DNA from 2 places in the Streptomyces sp. PKA51 genome. Region 2 is predicted to be linked to the other one. Evidence: riboswitches for the same ligand, from Rfam matches in the RefSeq annotation. Region 2 holds a riboswitch; the other holds the start of a gene.
What was found. Region 2 has a riboswitch for thiamine pyrophosphate ahead of thiO (glycine oxidase ThiO). Riboswitches for the same ligand answer to the same signal wherever they lie in the genome.
Positions count from the first base shown of each region.

Region 1: another riboswitch for thiamine pyrophosphate. It lies ahead of AC27L3_RS24740 (thiamine ABC transporter substrate-binding protein); the one in region 2 lies ahead of thiO (glycine oxidase ThiO).

Region 1 covers NZ_BAAJPZ010000021.1:43,793-53,364, forward strand. The annotation lists gene AC27L3_RS24720 (hypothetical protein) at 1-294, shown strand, start outside; gene AC27L3_RS24725 (hypothetical protein) at 379-1,305, shown strand; gene AC27L3_RS24730 (ABC transporter ATP-binding protein) at 1,546-2,595, opposite strand; gene AC27L3_RS24735 (ABC transporter permease) at 2,596-4,314, opposite strand; gene AC27L3_RS24740 (thiamine ABC transporter substrate-binding protein) at 4,290-5,393, opposite strand; TPP riboswitch at 5,389-5,494, opposite strand; gene rlmN (dual-specificity RNA methyltransferase RlmN) at 5,569-6,675, opposite strand; gene AC27L3_RS24750 (DNA cytosine methyltransferase) at 7,189-8,280, opposite strand; gene AC27L3_RS24755 (NgoMIV family type II restriction endonuclease) at 8,377-9,135, opposite strand.
Region 2 covers NZ_BAAJPZ010000035.1:14,974-24,545, forward strand. The annotation lists gene AC27L3_RS28685 (hypothetical protein) at 1-632, opposite strand, end outside; gene metF (methylenetetrahydrofolate reductase [NAD(P)H]) at 674-1,591, opposite strand; gene thiE (thiamine phosphate synthase) at 1,711-2,367, opposite strand; gene AC27L3_RS28700 (Rv2175c family DNA-binding protein) at 2,483-2,848, opposite strand; gene AC27L3_RS28705 (NAD(P)/FAD-dependent oxidoreductase) at 2,925-4,175, opposite strand; TPP riboswitch at 4,307-4,418, shown strand; gene thiO (glycine oxidase ThiO) at 4,416-5,594, shown strand; gene thiS (sulfur carrier protein ThiS) at 5,591-5,800, shown strand; gene AC27L3_RS28720 (thiazole synthase) at 5,805-6,602, shown strand; gene AC27L3_RS28725 (glycosyltransferase) at 6,604-9,144, opposite strand; gene AC27L3_RS28730 (glycosyltransferase family 4 protein) at 9,147-9,572, opposite strand, start outside.

The DNA.
Region 1 (9,572 bases), on a different contig from region 2:
GCCGTCGAACTGTACGGCGCGGTGTGGCGGCCCACCGGGCCCGGCCCGTTCGGGCCGTTGACCTGGCTCGGCGTGGGCGTCGTGATCGCCTGCGTGAGCGCCACCGCGGTCACGGCCGCGGCCGACACCCGCACCTCCCGCGCGGAGACCTCGGCCGCGCTGGCCCGGCTCGGCATCCCGGCGTCCCTGCTGCGCGGCGCCGCCGCCGTGCGCACGGGCGTCCTGGTCGGCGTCCTGGCACCGCTCACCTGGGTGATCGCCGAGCTGACCGCCCTGCCCCTGACCCGTTCTTGACCACTTCTTGACCCAAGGCAACTCCGCGGCCCGAAACCACGTCTGCTTCAAGAGCGACTGGAATTCAGGCGAACGGAGCTCTTGGTGATCATCGGCCTTGTCACGGCTGTCGCGGCCTCGGTGTGTTACGGCACAGGATCGGTCCTGCAAGCCGTGGGGTCGCGCAAGTCGGCCCGCAGGGAGGCCGCCAAGGCCTCCACCACGGGCACCACCCAGCACGGCGGCCCCAGCCTCTCCTCCACCGCCAAGGCCGCCGTGACCTGGGAGTTCATGGTCGGCACGGTCCTGGACTTCCTCGGCTTCGGCCTCGGCGCGCTCGCCGCCCGCATGCTGCCGCTGTTCCTCTCCCAGACCGTCATCAGCGCCAACCTCATCGTCACCGCGCTGCTGAGCATCAAGCTCCTCGGCATACGACTCAACGGCCGGGAATGGATCTCCATCGGCGTCGTCTGCTCGGCCCTGGTGCTCCTGGCGACCGCCGCCGGACACGAGGGCAGCGGCGCCACCGCCATGTCCACCCACTGGTGGCTCCTCGCCATCTCCGTCGTCCTCATGGGCGGCGGCACCGTGGCCGTACGCCTGCTGGGCGGCCGGGCGGCCATCCTGGCCGGTCTGCTCTCCGGCCTCGGCTTCGGCGCCATCGGCGTCGGCGTACGCATCCTCGACGGCATCGACCCCTTCGACCTGCCGACCATGCTCGCCGACCCCGCGCTCTACGCCATCCTCATCTCCGGCTCCGTCGGCATGTACCTGCACACGGTGGCCCTGCAGATCGGCTCCGTGAACGGCGCGACGGCGGCACTGGTCGTCGGCGAGACGGTGCTGCCGGGCATCATCGGCGTGATGTGGCTCGGCGACGCCTCCCGCGAGGGCTTCGCGTGGGTCGCCGTCCTCGGCTTCCTCCTGGCGGTGGCGGGCGCGGTGGCAGTGGCCTGGTTCGGCGAACCGGACGCGCACGCGGCCACGCCGCAGGAGGAACCGGAGAACACGGTGCCGACGCCCGTGGCGTGAGCCCGGCCCCGGGGGCCCGGGGCTCAGCCCCGCCAGGGCCCGCGCCCGCCCCGCGTGGGTGCGGCAAGCCCGGCCTCGGGGTGGCGCGTCGATTGGGGGCCGTCGGCGGCCGATCGCGCAGTTCCCCGCGCCCCTGACGGGGCACTGCGCCAGCCACGGCGCCCCGTAGGGGCGCGGGGAACTGCGCGACAAGCCACGACGCACCCGCAGACGGGGGCCGCATGAGCCGCCGGACAGGCTCTAGGAGACGGGGAGAGGGCGGGGTGGGGGAAGAACGACCACCTCGTCCGCCGCGAACGTGACGCCCACCCGGTCACCCACCTCCGGCGCGGCCGCCGGCGGCACCGCCGCCTCCAGCTCCGGCCCGTCCTCCGGCCGGAGCTGGACCACCACGTGGTCCCCGCGGAACGTCCGCGCCCCCACCACGCACCGCAACCCCGCCCCCGCGGCAGCGATCCGTACGCCCGCCGGCCGCACCAGCACCCGCCGTTCCCCCGCCGCCGTGCCTTCCGGCACCGGCAGCTCGCCCCACGGCGTTCGTGCCGTGCGGCCGTTCACCGTCGCCGGTACGACGTTCCGGAATCCCAGGAAGCGCGCCACGAATTCCGACGCCGGCCGCTGCCACACCTCCAGCGGCGTGCCGATCTGTGCGACCCGTCCGCCTTCCTGCATGACCACGACCCGGTCCGCGAGGGCGAAGGCCTCTCCCTGGTCGTGCGTGACGGCCAGCACCGTCGTGCCCAGGCGCCGGAAGAGTTCGCGGAGTTCGACGACGAGCCGTTCGCGCAGGCCGCGGTCGAGCTGGCCCAGGGGTTCGTCGAGCATGAGCAGCCGCGGCCGGGGGGCCAGGGCCCGGGCGAGGGCGACGCGCTGTTGTTCGCCGCCGGACAGTGCGCCGACCGGCCGGCGCTGTGCGCCGGGCAGGCCGACGAGTTCGAGGAGTTCGGCGACGCGCCGCTCGGTCTCGGCGCGGCCCGTGCCGCGCATGCGCAGTCCGAAGGCGACGTTGCCGGCGACGTCGCGCTGGGGGAAGAGCTGGTGGTCCTGGAACATCAGGCCCACGCCGCGCCGGTGCACCGGTACGCCGCTCTGGTCGCGGCCGTCGAGGTGCACGCGGCCCTCGTCGGCGGGCTGCAGGCCGGCCACCACGCGCAGCAGGGTGGACTTGCCGCTGCCGCTGGGGCCGAGCACGCAGACGGTCTCGTGTTCGGCGACGGTGAGGCCGACGGCGTCGAGTGCCGTGCGGGTGCCGAAGCGGACGGTGACGTCCTCCAGCCGGAGCATGGACATCTAGAACTCTCCCGTACGGTCGGTGCGCACGCGCTCCAGGACCAGCAGCGCGGCCGCGCAGACCAGCATCAGGATCGTGCTCAGGGCCATGGCCTGCCCGTAGTTCAGTGCGCCGGGCCGGCCGAGCAGCCGGGCGACGGCCACGGGCAGGGTGGGGCTGTCGGGGCGGGCGATGAAGACGGTGGCGCCGAACTCGCCGAGGGAGACGGCGAAGGCGAAGCCGGCGGCGACGGCCAGGGCCCGGCCGACCATGGGCAGGTCCACTTCGCGCCAGGCCCGCAGCGGGGAGGCGCCGAGCACGGCGGCGGCCTCCCGCAGGCGCGTGTCGACGGCGCGCAGCACGGGCAGCACGGTGCGTACGACGAAGGGCACGCCGACCAGGGCCTGGGCGAGCGGGACGAGGATCCAGGAGGTGCGCAGGTCCAGCGGGGGCTCGTCGAGGGCGATCAGGAAGCCGAAGCCGACGGTGACGGCCGAGGTGCCGAGGGGGAGCATCAGCAGCGCGTCGAAGCCGCGGACGAGCCTGCCCTCGCGGCGGGTGAGCGCGGCCGCGGCGAGGGAGCCGATGACGACGGCGAAGGCCGTGGCGGCTGCGGCGTAGGCGAGGGAGTTGCCGATGGCTTCGAGGGGGGCGACGACGAAGGTGCCGGCGGTGCCGCCCGCGGAGGCGAGGGCGCGGTAGTAGGCCAGGCCGTATCCGTCGGGGCCGTCGAGCGAGCGTTCGACGAGGACGACGAGCGGCAGGATCAGCAGCAGGGCGACGACGGCCAGGACGGAGGCGAGCAGGGTCCACTGGGCGGCGCCGCGGGGGCGGCGGGCGGTACGGGCGGCGTCCACGAGCCGCAGGGTGGCCTCGCGCCGCCGTACGGTGCGGGCGTGCACGAGGAGCAGGACGGCGACGGCCAGGAACTGCAGCAGCGTGAGCACGGCGGCGGTGGGCAGGTCGAGCAGCTGTGCCGTCTGCTGGTAGATCTCCACTTCCAGCGTGGCGTAGCGCGGTCCGCCGAGGATCTGCACGACGCCGAAGGAGGTGAAGGTGAAGAGGAAGACCATGAGGGCCGCGGCGGCCACGGCCGGGGCGAGGGCGGGCAGGGTGATCCGTCGCCAGGCGGTGAAGCGGCCGGCGCCCAGGACGCGGGCGGCCTCCTCCTGGCGCGGGTCGAGCTGGGCCCACAGTCCGCCGACGGTGCGGACGACGACGGCGTAGTTGAAGAAGACGTGGGCGAGCAGGATCGCCCAGACGGTGGTGTCCAGGCGGACGCCCCACAGCTCGTCCAGCAGTCCGCCGCGGCCGAGCAGGGCGAGGAAGGCGGAGCCGGCGACGACGGTCGGCAGGACGAAGGGGATGGTGACCACGGCGCGCAGCAGCCGTTTGCCGGGGAAGTCGAAGCGTGCGAAGACGTACGCGCCGGGGAGCGCGAGCAGCAGCGTGAGCGCCGTGGAGGCGGCGGCCTGCCAGGTGGTGAACCACAGGACGTGGCCGGTGGCGGGGTCGCCGAGCACCTCGCCGATGCGGGCGAGCTGCCACCGGTCGCCGTCCTTCAGGCCGCGGGCGACGATGGCGGCGACGGGGTAGGCGAAGAAGATCCCGAAGAAGGCGAGCGGCCCGGCCATCAGGGCCAGGCGCGTCGCCGTACGCCGGGTGCCGCCGCGCGGGGCGGCACCCGGGGGTGCATCGGTCCCTTCGGGACGGGTCACTTCAGGACGAGCGAGGACCACGTCTTGATCCACTGGTCACGGTGCTGCGCGATGCGCTGGGGGTCGAGCGTCGCCGACTGCGTGATCTTCGCGCCGTACTTGGTGAACAGCTCGGGGACGCGCGCGTCCCGGTTGGCGGGGTTGACGAACATCTGCAGCGGCATGTCCTCCTGGAAGGTCCTGCCCACCAGGAAGTCGATCAGGGCCTTGCCGCCCTCGGTGTTCTTCGCCCCGCTCAGCAGGCCGGCGTACTCGACCTGCCGGAAGCAGGTGCCGGTCGCCACGCCCGTGGGCGCCTCGGCCGGCTCGGGCGTGACGCCCATCACCTCGGCGGGCGGGCTGGAGGCGTAGGAGACGACGAGCGGCCGGTCGCCCTTGGCCTTCTTGCCGGCGGCGGAGCCGGAGAAGCGGGTGTTGTACGCCTGCTCCCAGCCGTCGACGACCTCGACGCCGTTGTCCTTGAGCTTCTTCCAGTAGTCCTGCCAGCCGTTCTCGCCGAAGGCGGCGACGGTGCCGAGCTGGAAGGCGAGGCCGGGCGAGGAGGTGGCGACGTTCTCGGTCACCAGCAGGTTCTTGTACTCCGGCTTGACCAGGTCGGCGAAGGTCTGCGGCGGCGCGAGCTTCTTGTCGGCGAAGTAGGCGCGGTCGTAGTTGACGCAGATGTCGCCGTAGTCGATCGGGGTGACGCGGTCCTTGGTGTCCCCGCGCAGCTCGGCGGGGACGCGGTCCGCGCCCTTGGCCCGGTAGGGGGTGAACAGGCCCTTGTCGAGTGCACGCGAGAGCAGGGTGTTGTCGACACCGAAGAAGACGTCGCCCTGGGGGTGGCTCTTGGAGAGGATCGCCTGGTTGACGGCCGCACCGGCGTCACCGCCCTTGATCACCTGCACCTTGTAGCCGGTCTGCGCGGTGAACTGCTTCAGGACCGCGTCGGAGGCCACGAACGAGTCGTGGGAGACCAGCCGCACGGTCTTGTCGCCGGAACCGCTGCCGCCGGAGCCCGAAGCGGAGCCGGAGTCGGAGCTGCCGCAGGCGGCGAGGACGGGCAGGCCGAGGGCCGCGGCGGCCGTCGCCACGACGGCACGCCGAAGGATGGTGTTCATGGTGGTGCTGACTCCCTACGCCGGTACTAACCGGATCAGGTCCGAGGGTCTGCGGGCCGTGCCGCACTCTCAGCGCTCGCTGCGCTCCCCTGTCGGAATGTTCATTTGTGCGAAGGAACCGTACCAGGACGGCCAGGGGCCCCTGCCGGGCCCGTGACCGCCCCGTGGCGGCCGCTCAGCGCTCGGCGGCGGCCAGCTGGCCGCAGGCTCCGTCGATCTCCTGGCCGCGGGTGTCGCGGATGGTGACGGGCACGCCATGGGCCGCGATCGCCTCGACGAAGGCCCGCTCGTCCTCCGGGCGGGAGGCCGTCCACTTCGAGCCCGGGGTGGGGTTGAGCGGGATGAGGTTGACGTGCACCCGCCTGCCCTTGAGCAGCCGGCCCAGCAGGTCACCGCGCCAGGCCTGGTCGTTGATGTCCCGGATGAGGGCGTACTCGATGGAGATCCGGCGCCCGGACTTCTCCGCGTACTCCCAGGCGGCGTCGAGGACCTCGCGGACCTTCCAGCGGGTGTTGACCGGCACCAGGGTGTCGCGCAGCTCGTCGTCGGGGGCGTGCAGCGAGACCGCGAGACGGCACTTGAAGCCCTCGTCCGCGAACCGCAGCATCGCCGGGACCAGGCCCACGGTGGAGACCGTGATGCCGCGCTGGGACAGGCCCAGGCCGTCCGGCTCGGGGTCGGTCAGCCGACGGATGGCGCCGACGACGCGCTTGTAGTTGGCCAGCGGCTCGCCCATGCCCATGAAGACGATGTTGGACAGCCGCGCGGGACCGCCCGGCACCTCGCCGTCGCGCAGCGCGCGCATGCCGTCGACGATCTGGTGCACGATCTCGGCCGTCGACAGGTTCCGGTCCAGGCCGGCCTGGCCGGTGGCGCAGAACGGGCAGTTCATGCCGCAGCCGGCCTGGGAGCTGATGCACATCGTCACCCGGTCCGGGTAGCGCATCAGCACCGACTCGACGAGCTTGCCGTCGTGCAGGCGCCACAGGGTCTTGCGGGTGGTGTCGTCGTCGCACGAGACGTGACGCACCACGCTCATCAGCTCCGGCAGCAGCTCCTCGGCCAGCTTGGCGCGGGCCGCGGCCGGGATGTCCGTCCACGCCTCGGGCTGGTGCGCGTACCGCGCGAAGTAGTGCTGGGACAGCTGCTTGGCGCGGAACGGCTTCTCGCCGATCGCGGCCACGGCCTCGCGGCGCTCGGCGGGCGAGAGGTCGGCGAGATGCCGCGGCGGCAGCTTGGCTCCGCGCGGGGCGACGAAAGTGAGTTCTCCGGGCTTAGGCATGGTCCTACCAGTGTCGCAGAAGCAGTGCGATAGCCGGCCCGTGGAGCGAACCTGTTGCGGTCCTCACCGGTGGTCGTGGACCGTTCCCGGCCGTGTCCGAGGGCCTACAGGCGATCCCAGGTGAGTCCGCTCACGTAAGCGCCGGAGGCTGATCACGGTCACGGAACCGTAGGCGAACGGCGCCCACTACGTGTAGGCGTGACCGCTGGTCTTCGGGCGTGGTGGCAACGGTGCCCGCGGCTGCTACTTGCCTCCGAATAGGAATCCCCGCTTCCGCATCTCCTCGGCGTTGGAGGCCGTCCATGCACCTTTGCAGATCAAGCACGTCAAGGGTCGTCCACCCGCCCTGCTTCGCCGCGCGCGATCACTCGGTGAGGTGACATTCTCGCAGGTCAGCAGACTTCACCGACCTCACCACACGGCGGCGGCCATCCACGGACCGGAGCCGCTTTGCGATCGCCCCGCCGGCGTCACTCGCGGCAGGCATCCCTCGCGAGCGTGACGACACCGGTGCTACACCGCTGCGGCCGAGACCTCAAGGGCGGTGTCGCACTCGGCTGCGGGCACCTCAGGCCGCCATCGATCCAGCTTCTGCAGGACGGCTTCGGTCGGTGGCGCCCAACCAAAGGCAGCGCTGAGAATGTGCATGGCAAGACGCGGCGGTACGGCGTTACCGATCTGCTGGCCGATGTCCTTGCCGGACCACGGATAGTCTTTCGGGAACGTCTGAAGGCATCCGGCCTCCGAGAACGTAAACCGCTCGAGCTCCCGCTCCTCCGGAGACACCACACGGTTTCGTGAAATCTTTCCGGTGACGGTTGCCGACGGCTCCCACGAGCCGCGCCGACCCCGCGCCTTGGGGTCCCCCCCCGTCCCGTAATTGGAGATCACAAGGAATCGATAGTCGCGATCAAGGACGTCGCCCATCGTCCTCCAAGGCGCCAATGACACGTCGCCGGCCTCGCGCGGAACGCCCTTCCTGTAAGTGCGGTGAGTCGGACGTGGCAGCTCGACGGATTCCACACCGAATCGGGCGATCAACACAGCCCTCTTTCGCGTCTGAGGGACCCCGTAGGCCTCCGTCTGCAAAATTCCGCAGTCAACCGAGTAGCCCTCGCTGTGGAGGGCCTTTGCATAGGCTTCCCACACGGGGAGCACCGCAGGCACCTGTTCCAGAACAATCGCCCTGTAAGGTTTGTCGCGTTTGTCGATCGCTTCAAGCGCCCAGCGGAGAGGCTCCAGCACCAGCCCGGTGCGTTCGTCTTCCATCTTGGCGAGATCCTTCACGATCTCTTCACGGTCCTCGCGGGCCACCATGCGATCCACGAACCGCAGGACGTCGTCCAGGGCGCGTCGTCCGGCCCCGCTGCCGGCGACAGTAAAGGTTTGACAGGGAGGTCCACCGGCCAGCACGTCGGCATCCGGGAAGCTCGAAGGCCCGTAGCGACGCACGTCGCCTTCAACCGTGCCGAGTCCGGCCGCACGACGAGTCATGCAGGCGGCGGAGTCCCACTCAACGCCCACCGTGGGAACACCGAGCTTCTCGGCTGCCACATCCAGCCCGCCCGGGCCGGCGAACAGGTCCACGATCTGGACGGGTTGCACGTGATCTCCATGGTGTCGAGTTGCGGATGTACGGCCCTGCAGCAACGCAAGAGCGTACCGCAGGGCACTGACAACGACCCAAACCCCGTCCGGGAGCTACCAGGAAGCTATGGAATCCGCAAGGGATGAATAGCTGAGGAGCCGTCCCTGCTGGACACACTCTTCCCAGGCTTCTTTCTGGGTCTTGTTTCCGTACTGCGCGACGGAATCGGCAAGAGCATCAAAGGCAATATGGTAAACAGCGTCGACTTCCCCGGTGCCTCGAGCAATGGAAGCCAAACGACTTGGGAGAGGTTCGGCCGTCACAGCCACCAGATGAGGGAGCCGCCCGCGGCGATGCTTGATCATCTGATTGAACTCGTGCCGCACATTCTGGACCCGATCGCTTCTGATCGTCCACTTGCAACTCACCGCCGCATGCAGAAACGGGACACCATGGACCGTAGGCGCCCCAAGGATCGCAACGGTGACATCGGGCTTGATGAGATAATCGGTTCCAATGGTGACCCGGAGCGCTGATTCCATTTTGAGAAGCTCGTCCACCTTGCGAAGGTGTCCATACTGAGAGAAATCAGAAATCACGCGCCCGCGCTGTACGTGCCACATTCGTTCCTCGGTCACTTCGAGAGAAGTGGCCAGGTGCTGTTGTACCGCGACCTCGAGCGGACCTCCGGGGTCGGCAGGGACCGCGGACGCGACGCCGGGGTCGACTCCCAAGGCATCGAGCATGCCGGCAGCCAGTTCCACAGAAGCAGCGCTGTCCGAATCGGCACAGTTCGGTACGAGACCAGCCGAGTTGGCGTTCTTCTTACCGGGCTTCCACCCAAGGAGTTGGGTGGCGAATGGCGCGTTCATGCGGAGATCGTACGCGGTACAAGCACCGAACTGGCGCACGTGGCAAGGTTCTTGTGCAATCTGTCGCAGGCCCGCACAGGATCCTCACCCATCGCCGAGGACCCGCAAGTGATCCGCGACGATCTCACACAGGCTTTCAGCCTGTCGCAAACAAGACTTCTTCTGGCCTCGCCTGTCGGCTGCTGTCGACAACGGGCCTCATCCGAAGCCGTGCAGCAGCCAAGTCCCTCCGGCCACCGACCGCCCAGGTGCACTGCATCGTGCCCTGGCGCCGGGACAAGTCTTCACGGCGCGGACCACGCGGCGATACCGGGCGGTCAGGCTCATCCGAAGCACCGCCGCATTCGCCCTGCCGAAGGGTGTGGATGAAGCACAACGGCGCGTCGACGACTCAAGCGAGTGCTGCTTCGCCAACAGCGCCAGTGGCATCGTCTTGC
Region 2 (9,572 bases):
TGGCCCTGGCCGTAGTCGAACTGGCCCGCCGGGACGCCGTCGTGGGCGGGGGTCTCCGCGGCCGGCTGCCGGCCGTAGTCGTAGCCGCCCTGGCCGGGGGCCGGGTAGCCCATGGGGTGGGGCTGCTCGGCGGTCGGCTGCTGGGGCACGCCCGCGTCCAGGACCGGGTCGAGCAGCGCGGTGGCCTCGGCGGCCGGGGGCTCCTGGACGGCGGTGAGGGCGCCGGGGCCGTCGGCCGGCAGGGTGACGTCGGGGGCCGCGGCCGGCGCGGGGGCGGGTGCGCCGCGGCGCTCGCCCTTGCGGCGGCGCCCGGCGCGTGCCGCCGCCCGGCCGCCGGGGGCCGGGGCCGCGGCGGAGGGCGGGGCGTCGGGTGCGTCCCCGCGGCGCAGGGCCCAGCCCATGGTGAAGCCGCGGCGGAAGGAGAGCGTGACGAAGGTCTGGCCCACGGCGAAGGCGATGGCGCCCACGACGATGACGGCCACGGACGGGAAGACCACGCCCGCGACCACGCCGAGGAAACCGGCGAAGGCGAGCAGCCGCCAGCGCAGGCGCGCCTTGTACTGCAGCAGCACCTCGGCCAACAGCCAGAGCGCGACAACACCGAACGCGATGTAGAGGACCGTCCAGCCCATTAACGCCCCTCTCGTTCGGCCCGCCGCTGTCCGGCCGGCCTTCAGGACCGCTGGTGCAGTCCCAGATTCTCGTAGATTTCCAACGTCGCCGTGGAGTGGTTCAGGGTAATGAAGTGCAACCCGGGAATCTCCTCGGCCATCAACCGGGCACACAACCGGGTCGCGTACTCGATCCCGACCGAGCGTACAGCGGCCGCGTCGCCTTGCACCGCGAGGATCCGCTCGGCGAGGTCGGAGGGGAACGTCGCGTTGCTGAGCTGTGCGAATCGTTCGATCTGGCGGACGTTGGTGACCGGCATGATCTCCGGGATGATCGGGGTGTCGCAGCCGGCGGCGGCCACCCGGTCGCGCAGCCTGAGGTAGTCCTCGGCGTGGAAGAACATCTGGGTGATGGCGAAATCGGCACCTGCCCGGCATTTGGCCACGAAGTGCCTGACGTCCGTCTCCCAGTCGGTGGAGCGCGGGTGCATCTCGGGAAAGGCGGCCACGCCCACGCAGAAGTCGCCCGACTCCTTGATCAGCCGCACCAGCTCGGCGGCGTAGCGCACGCCCTGGGGGTGGCGCACCCACTCGCCCATGGGGTCACCGGGCGGATCGCCGCGCAGGGCGAGCATGTTGCGGATGCCCACGTCCGCGTACTGCCCGATGACGTTGCGCAGCTCGGCGACCGAGTGGTTGACGGCCGTCAGGTGGGCCACGGGGGTGAGGGTGGTGTCGGTGGCGATGCGCTCGGTGGCCCGAACCGTACCCTCGCGCGAGGAGCCGCCGGCGCCGTAGGTCACGGAGACGAAGGTGGGTGCCACCGCTTCGATGCGCCGGATGGCGTTCCACAGCGTCCGCTCGCCCTTTTCCGAGCGGGGCGCGGCGAACTCGAAGGAGTACGAACGCTCGCCCGAGGCGAGCAGCTCACGGATGGTGGGCGCGTGGTCCGTCCTGGTGGACGCTGTGCCAAGGGCCATACCGGCAAGTTAACCCGCGTCCCGACCCGGCCCCAACCGAGTTCGGCTTTATGTCCGATTCGCCGATGGTGATCCGTCAATCGTCCCAGTACGTGGACAGGCCGCGTACCGGGAACCGGTCACAGGTCGTAGGCGCGGATGCGCCGGGCGAGGTCGGCGGCGGCCGCCCCCGGGTCGTCCGCCTCGGTGATCGCCCGCACCACGACGACCCGCCGGGCGCCGGCGTCGAGCACCTGCTCCAGGTTGCCCGCGTCGATGCCGCCGATGGCGAACCAGGGCCGCTCGGGCCTCAGCGCCGCCGCGTGGCGGACCAGGGACAGGCCCGGGGCGTGGCGGCCGGGCTTGGTCGGGGTGGGCCAGCAGGGGCCGGTGCAGAAGTAGTCCACGCCGGGCTCGGCCACGGCCGCCTCGACCTCGGCCTCGGCGTGCGTGGAGCGGCCGACGAGCACGTCGGGCCCCAGGATCGCCCGGGCCGCGGGCACCGGCAGGTCGCCCTGGCCCAGGTGCAGGATGTCCGAGCCGGCCGCGTGCGCGACGTCGGCGCGGTCGTTGACGGACAGCAGCCGGCCGTGCCGGCGCGCCGCCTCGGCGAAGACGGCGAGGTGCTCGAGCTCCTCACCGGCCTCCATGCCCTTGTCGCGCAGCTGGATCGCGTCCACCCCCGAGGAGAGGACCGCGTCGAGGAACTCCGGCAGGTCGCCCTGGCGCTTGCGGGCGTCCGTGCACAGGTACAGCCGGGCGTTCGCGAGCCGCTCGCGTGCTGCGGCGACGGGCATGGGCGGTGGCTCCCCCCGGTCGGCGGCGGTACGGGCCCGGGGCGCGCTGCCCCGGGCCCGTACGCCGGACGGTGTCAGTGGTTGCGGTGATGCAGGTCGTACTACGGGTGCCGGCTCAGACGGCCAGTGCCTGGGCCCGGCGCTTGACCTCCGTGCCGCGATTCTCCCGCAGCGCGTCGGCCGGGGTGCCGGGCAGGGTCGGGTCGGGGGTGAAGAGCCACTCCAGCATCTCCTCGTCGCTGAAGCCGTCGTCCCGCAGCAGCGTCAAGGTCCCGGCGAGGCCCTTGACCACCTTGCCCTCGCCGATGAAGGCGGCGGGCACCATGAGCACTCGGTTCTCGCCCCGGCGGACGGCGATCAGCTGGCCCTCCTTGACCAGCTGCCGCACGCGCGTCACCTCGACACCGAGCTTCTCGGCGATGTCGGGGAGGTTGAGCCAGGCAGGAACGAGAGCATCGATCTTCGTGTCAATCTCGGTCACAGGGACAAGCCTGCCATCCGGGACTGACAGCCGGTAGCCGGGTTGACCCGAGCCGGGCCCGCAAGTCGCCCGCAGGTCACTCCACCGGCCGCCCGGCGGGGGTCAGGACGGCCGCCTTCAGGGGCACCGCGGCGTCCCGCGCCTTCTCCCGGTCCAGGGCGGCGCCCTGCTCGACGAGCTTGCGGCCCTGGGCCAGGTCGCGCGGCCGCCCCACGGCCAGCAGCGCCACCAGGACGTCCCCGCGCAGCCAGCACACCGTCCAGGCCGCGCCCTGCGGATCGCCGCGCCACAGCAGCTCGTCACCGGGCGCGCGGTGCCCGGCGTACTGCACGAAGCGCCCGAACTGCTCGGACCAGAAGTAGGGCACCGGGTCGTAGACCGGGCTCTCCTCGGGGCCGTGGACGATGTTCGCGGCCACCGTGCGCGGGCCCTGCAGGGCGTTGTCCCAGTGGTGCACCATCAGCCGCTCGCCGTAACGGGCGGAGGGGAAGGAGGCGCAGTCGCCGACCGCGTAGACGCCCGGCAGCGAGGTGCGCAGCCGGTCGTCGGCGCGCACCGAGCCGTCCTCGGCGAGCTCGACGCCCGAGCCGGCCAGCCAGCCGGTGGCCGGCCGGGCGCCGATGCCCACGACCACCGCGTCGGCGGGCAGCCGCGTGCCGTCGGCGAGGACGACCGCGCCGGCCTCCACGGCCGTCACCGGCGTGCCGGTCAGCAGGCGCACGCCGCTCTCCTCGTACCAGGCGGCCATGGGCGCCGCGACCTGAGGCGGCAGCGCCCCCGGCAGCACCTGGCCGGCGGCCTCCACCACCGTCACCTCGCAGCCCGCCTCGCGGGCGGCCGTGGCGAACTCCGCACCGATCCAGCCCGCCCCCACCGCGACGAAGCGGCGCCGCTCGGTCAGCAGCGGGCGCAGCAGGGCGGCGTCGTCGAAGGTGCGCAGGACGTGCACGCCCGGCACGTCCTCGCTGCCGGGCAGGGCCACCGCCTCGGCGCCGGTGGCGATGACCAGAATGTCGTAGGGCACCTCTCCCGCCGGGGTGAGCACCGTGCGCTCCTCGGCGCGCAGCCCGGTGGCGCCCGTGCCCAGGCGCACGTCGATGCCGAGCGAGCCGAAGTCCACGGCGAAGGCGGAGTCCTCTGCGGTGCCCAGCAGCACGGCCTTGGACAGCGGGGGGCGGTCGTAGGGCGGGTGGGGCTCGGCGCCCAGCAGCGTGATGCTGCCGGTCCAGCCCTGTTCGCGCAGGGCCACGGCGGTCTGCACGCCCGCCATGCCCGCTCCGACGATGACGACGCGGCGGTCACCGGAGGTGTTCGTCTGCTCGCTCACCCGATCAACTGTAGGCCCGCGGGCCGTGCGCGCCGGAGCACCCGTGGGCGAGACCTCTGACACAGCGTCACCCCCGCCGGGCGCACCGCCGCCTTCCGGGCGGCCCGCGGCCCGTACTAGGGTGGCAGGCTGCAAGCACTCGCGGGAGCCCGGCGCACCGGGCTGAGAGGGAGGCTGGACGGCCTCCGACCGTACGAACCTGATCCGGGTCATGCCGGCGAAGGGAGGGGCTGGACGCCCATGCACGCTGCGAACGGCACGTCCGACACATCCTGCGACGTCCTGGTCATCGGCGGCGGAATCATCGGCCTGGTCACGGCCTGGCGCGCCGCACAGCGCGGCCTGGCCACGGTCGTGGCCGACCCGGAGCCCGGCGGGGGTGCGGCACGCGTGGCCGCCGGCATGCTCGCCGCCGTCACCGAACTGCACTACGGCGAGGAGACGCTGCTCGCCCTCAACCTCGCCTCCGCCCGCCGCTACCCGGCCTTCACCGCGGAACTGCACGAGGCCACCGGCCTCGACACCGGCTACCGCGCCTGCGGCACCCTCGCCGTCGCGCTCGACGCCGACGACCGCGCCCACCTGAAGGAACTGCACGCCCTCCAGCAGCGCTGCGGCCTGCAGTCCCAGTGGCTGTCCGGGCGCGAGTGCCGCCGGCTCGAACCGATGCTCGCCCCCGCCGTCCAGGGCGGCCTGCGCGTCGACGGCGACCACCAGACCGACCCCCGGCGCCTGGCCGCCGCCCTGCTCCTCGCCTGCGAGCGGGCCGGGGTGACCTTCCACCGCTCCCCCGCCGTCCGGGCCCTGCTCGCCCGCGGCCGGGCCGCCGGCGCCGAGCTCGCCGACGGCACCCGCGTCGCCGCGGACCGGACGGTCCTGGCCGCCGGCAGCCACAGCGGCCGCCTCACCGGCCTGCCCGAGGAGGTGCTGCCGCCCGTACGGCCCGTCAAGGGCCAGGTGCTGCGGCTGCGCATACCCGGCCCGTACCGGCCGTTCCTCTCGCGCACCGTACGGGCCGTGGTGCGCGGCGGCCACGTCTACCTCGTCCCGCGCGAGAACGGCGAACTCGTCGTCGGCGCCACCACCGAGGAACAGGGCTGGGACACCACCGTCACCGCCGGCGGCGTCTACGAACTGCTGCGCGACGCCCACGAACTGGTGCCCGGCATCACCGAACTGCCCCTGGTGGAAACCCTCGCCGGGCTGCGCCCCGGCTCCCCCGACAACGCCCCGCTGCTCGGCCCCACCGCCCTGCCCGGCCTGCACCTCGCCACCGGCCACCACCGCAACGGCGTCCTGCTCACCCCCGTCACCGGCGACGTCATGGCCGAGGTCCTCACCGAGGGACGGCTGCCCGCGGAGGCCCGCCCCTTCTCCCCCCTCCGCTTCACCCCCGCACTCCAGGAGCAGCCCGCATGACCACCCACGTCATCAGCGTCAACGGCGAGCGCCGGGCCGTCCCGGCCGGCACCACCCTCGACGGCCTGGTGGCCACCCTCACCACGGCGCACAGCGGCGTCGCCGCCGCCGTCAACGAGGCCGTCGTACCGCGCGGCCAGTGGCCGCAGACCACCCTCGGCGAGGGCGACCGCGTCGAGGTCCTCACCGCGGTCCAGGGAGGCTGACCCCATGGCGGACGACCTGCTCACCATCGCCGACACCACCTTCACCTCCCGCCTCATCATGGGCACCGGCGGCGCCCCCAGCCTGGAGGTCCTCGAACGCGCCCTCCTGGCCTCCGGCACCGAACTGACCACCGTCGCCATGCGCCGCCTCGACGCCACCGTCCGCGGCTCGGTCCTCTCCGTCCTGGAGAAGCACGACATCCGCGTCCTGCCCAACACCGCCGGCTGCTTCACCGCCGGCGAGGCCGTCCTCACCGCCCGCCTCGCCCGCGAGGCGCTCGGCACCGACTGGGTCAAACTGGAGGTCATCGCCGACGAGCGCACCCTCCTGCCCGACCCCATCGAACTCCTGGACGCCGCCGAGATCCTCGTCGACGACGGCTTCACCGTGCTGCCCTACACCAACGACGACCCCGTCCTCGCCCGCAAGCTGGAGGACGTCGGCTGCGCCGCGATCATGCCCCTGGGCGCCCCCATCGGCTCCGGCCTGGGCATCCGCAACCCCCACAACTTCCAGCTCATCACCGAACGCGCCACGGTCCCGGTGATCCTCGACGCAGGAGCCGGCACCGCCTCCGACGCGGCCCTGGCCATGGAACTCGGCTGCGCCGCGGTGATGCTCGCCTCGGCGGTCACCCGGGCCCAGGAACCCGTCCTGATGGCGGAGGCGATGCGCCACGCGGTCGAAGCCGGCCGCCTCGCCCACCGCGCAGGCCGCATCCCCCGCCGCCACTTCGCCGAGGCCTCCTCCCCCACGGAGGGCCTGGCAACCCTGGACCCGGAACGACCGGCATTCGTGTGAGTCACAGTGCCCCCGCCCCCGACACCCGCCGGTAGGCCGCCCATTGGGCTGCGGCTATGCGGTCCCAGTCCAGGTGCGCCACCGCTGCCGGGCCCCGGGCGCCCAGGGCCCGGCAGCGGGCCGGGTCGCCGGTGAGGGAGGTCAGGGCGGCCGCGTAGGCGTCGAGGTCGCCGGGGGGTACGCGGACGCCCACGGCGTCGGTGACCAGGTCGCGCAGGCGGGGGATGTCGAAGGCCAGGACCGGGGTGGCGGTGGCCAGGGCCTCGGCGGCGACCATGCCGAAGGTCTCGTACCGGCTCGGTACGCACACCAGCCGCGCTGCGGCCAGCAGCTCGAAGCGGGCGGGGCCCTCGACGCGGCCCAGCCAGTGGACGCGGTCGGCTATGCCCAGGTCGGCGGCCAGGGCGCGCGCGGTGCGGGCGTCCGGGCCGTCGCCGGCGACGTGCAGGTCGGCGGGGGTGTGCGGGGCGGCCAGGGCATAGGCGCGCAGCAGCAGGTCCAGGCCCTTGGAGGTCGTCTCCAGCCGGCCGAGGTACAGCACGTGGTCGCCGCGCCGGGCGGCGCAGGCGGTGAAGGCCGCCGCGTCGACCCCGTTGGGGACGACCTCCACCCGGGCCGTGGGACGGCGCCTGCGCAGTTCCGCGCCCAGGCCGTCGCCGACCGCGAGCAGGGTGGTGTGCGAGGCGAGCCCGCGCCGCTCGACGGCGCCGAACGGCAGGTGGAACTCGCGGGCCTTCTCGGACGCGAACAGCCACTGCACCACTCCGACGACCGGCCTGCGCGTGAGGTACGGCACGCACACGGAGGAGAAGGGGGCGGCGAAGTCCTCGACCACGATGTCCGGGTCGTGCCGGCGCACCAGCCACGGCAGCCGGGTGACGACGACCGCGAAGTAGGCGATCTGCGCGGCGAAACGACTGCGCACCAGCGGCCCCGGATGCGCGGGCAGCGGTACGTAACGGACGCCGTCGCGCACGGTCGCGGCGGCGCCGGGCCAGGGGGCGACCACGACGGTCACCTCCACGCCCCGCGCGGCCAGCCGCCGGTTGACCTCGTGGGTACGCACCGAGCCGCCGCCAGCGCCCGGCCGCCGGGGGTCCTCGAAGCCCAGGTGGAGCACGCGGTACGGGCCGGATCGGCGGGGCCGGGAGCGTACGGCCGCGGCGGCGCCGGCCAGCACGGCGAGCGCCGCACCGCTCCACAGGGCCGGGTACGGCCGCAGCGCGAGCAGCGCGCAGCAGGCGAGGGCGCCCGCCGCGAGCGGGCCGAGGGCCCCGGCGACCGGTCCGGTGCCGGGCACGCGGCGCCGGGCCCGGCCCACCGTCACCACGGCCACTGCCGAGGTGACGGCCGCCGCGCTCCACGCCAGCGCCCGCACGTCGCAGGAGGCGACGGCGTAGCCGGCGCCCCCCAGCAGGCAGGCCACGGCGAGCGGCACCACGACCGGCCGGGCCGGGCCCCACGCCTGGAAGACGACCGTCACCAGCATGACGGTCGCGCTCGCGAATCCGGCGAGGGCGAGCGGGGGCAGCAGCACGAGGGAGGCCGTGTACTGCTCGGGCAGCACCAGCCCGGCGACCGCGCCGGGGCAGGTCGCGATCGTCACCGTGACGGCACCGCCGGCAATCCAGTGCTGCCGCAGCGCCGTGCGGAAGCCCTCGCCGCCCGCGCCGGGGCCTGCCGCGGCCAGCCGGGGGAAGACCACGGTGGCCAGCGCGGTCGCCAGGAACAGCGGCACGCGGGCGAGGACCAGCAGCGCCTGGTACGGCGCCAGGTCGGCCGAGCCGCCGCGCACCGAGGCGGCGACGACCACGTCGGACGTGAACAGCACGCACACCAGCAGCTGGATGCCGCCGATGCGGGCCGCGTGCCGCCACAGGCCGGGGGAGCTGGCGGCCTCCTCGCCGGCACCCGGTGCCGCCAGGTCCCGGCGCAGGGCGGCGAGCCCGGCCGCGGTGGTGACCGCCGCGCCCGCCGCGAAGGCGCCGAGCGCCCCCGCGGCACCCCACCCGGCGCCGACGCCCGCGACGGTGACGGCGATGCGTACGGCCACCTCGCCGACCCGCAGCGCGCCCAGCCGGGCGAAGTGCTCGCGCCCCTGCAGGTAGCCGGCGCCGACGGAGTTGAGCCAGATCGTCACGCACGCGGCCGCCAGTGCGGCAACCGCACCCGGCCCGGCGTACGAGGCGACGGCCGCACAGGCCACGACGGCCGTCGCCAGGGACAGCCCGAGGGCGAGCCACAGGCACGAGCGCACCGCCCGCCGGCGCCGCGCGCTGCCGGGCGCACCGGCCGCCACTTCCCGGGCCAGCACCCAGGGCACGGTGGCGCCGGCCAGGGTGCCCACGCTCAGCAGCACCGAGGAGACGGCGGAGTAGACGGTGAAGTCGCGGGGGGCCAGGAGGCGGACGAGGAGAAGGGAGAGCCCGTAGTTGCCCAGGCCGACCGCGACGGTGGCGGCGGTGAGCAGCAGGGCTCCGGGGACGCGGCCGGCGCGGGCGAGGGCGGCCCCGGCGGGGGCGGGCGCGGTGGTCGTCTCCATCGTCACCCCGCCGTCCGGTGGCCGGCGGCCAGCGCCCGTACGTCGTACACGCGCAGCGCCCCCGTGGTGGTGCCGCGTTCGCTGTGGACGAGCGGGGCCTCGCGCTCGACCACGGCGCGCAGCCGGGAGCCGATGCGGGCGTAGCCCTGCTGCGCCAGCTCGGTGGAGAGCACGAGGTAGTCCGCGCGTGCGCGGCCGAGGTCCGCCGGGGTGCGCCAGTCGGCGAGGTGGGCGCCGGGCAGGACGAAGGAGGTGCCCTCGTCGGTGGCCGCGACCACGCTGCCGCGCGGCAGGTGGGTACGGGACCAGGCCAGGGTGCGTCGCAGGGCGTCGTCGTGCCGGGTGTGCACGCGTACCCACACCACGGCGTCGACGACGAGGGCGAGGGCGGCGAGCGCGGCGAGCGTCCTGGTCACCACGACCCTGGA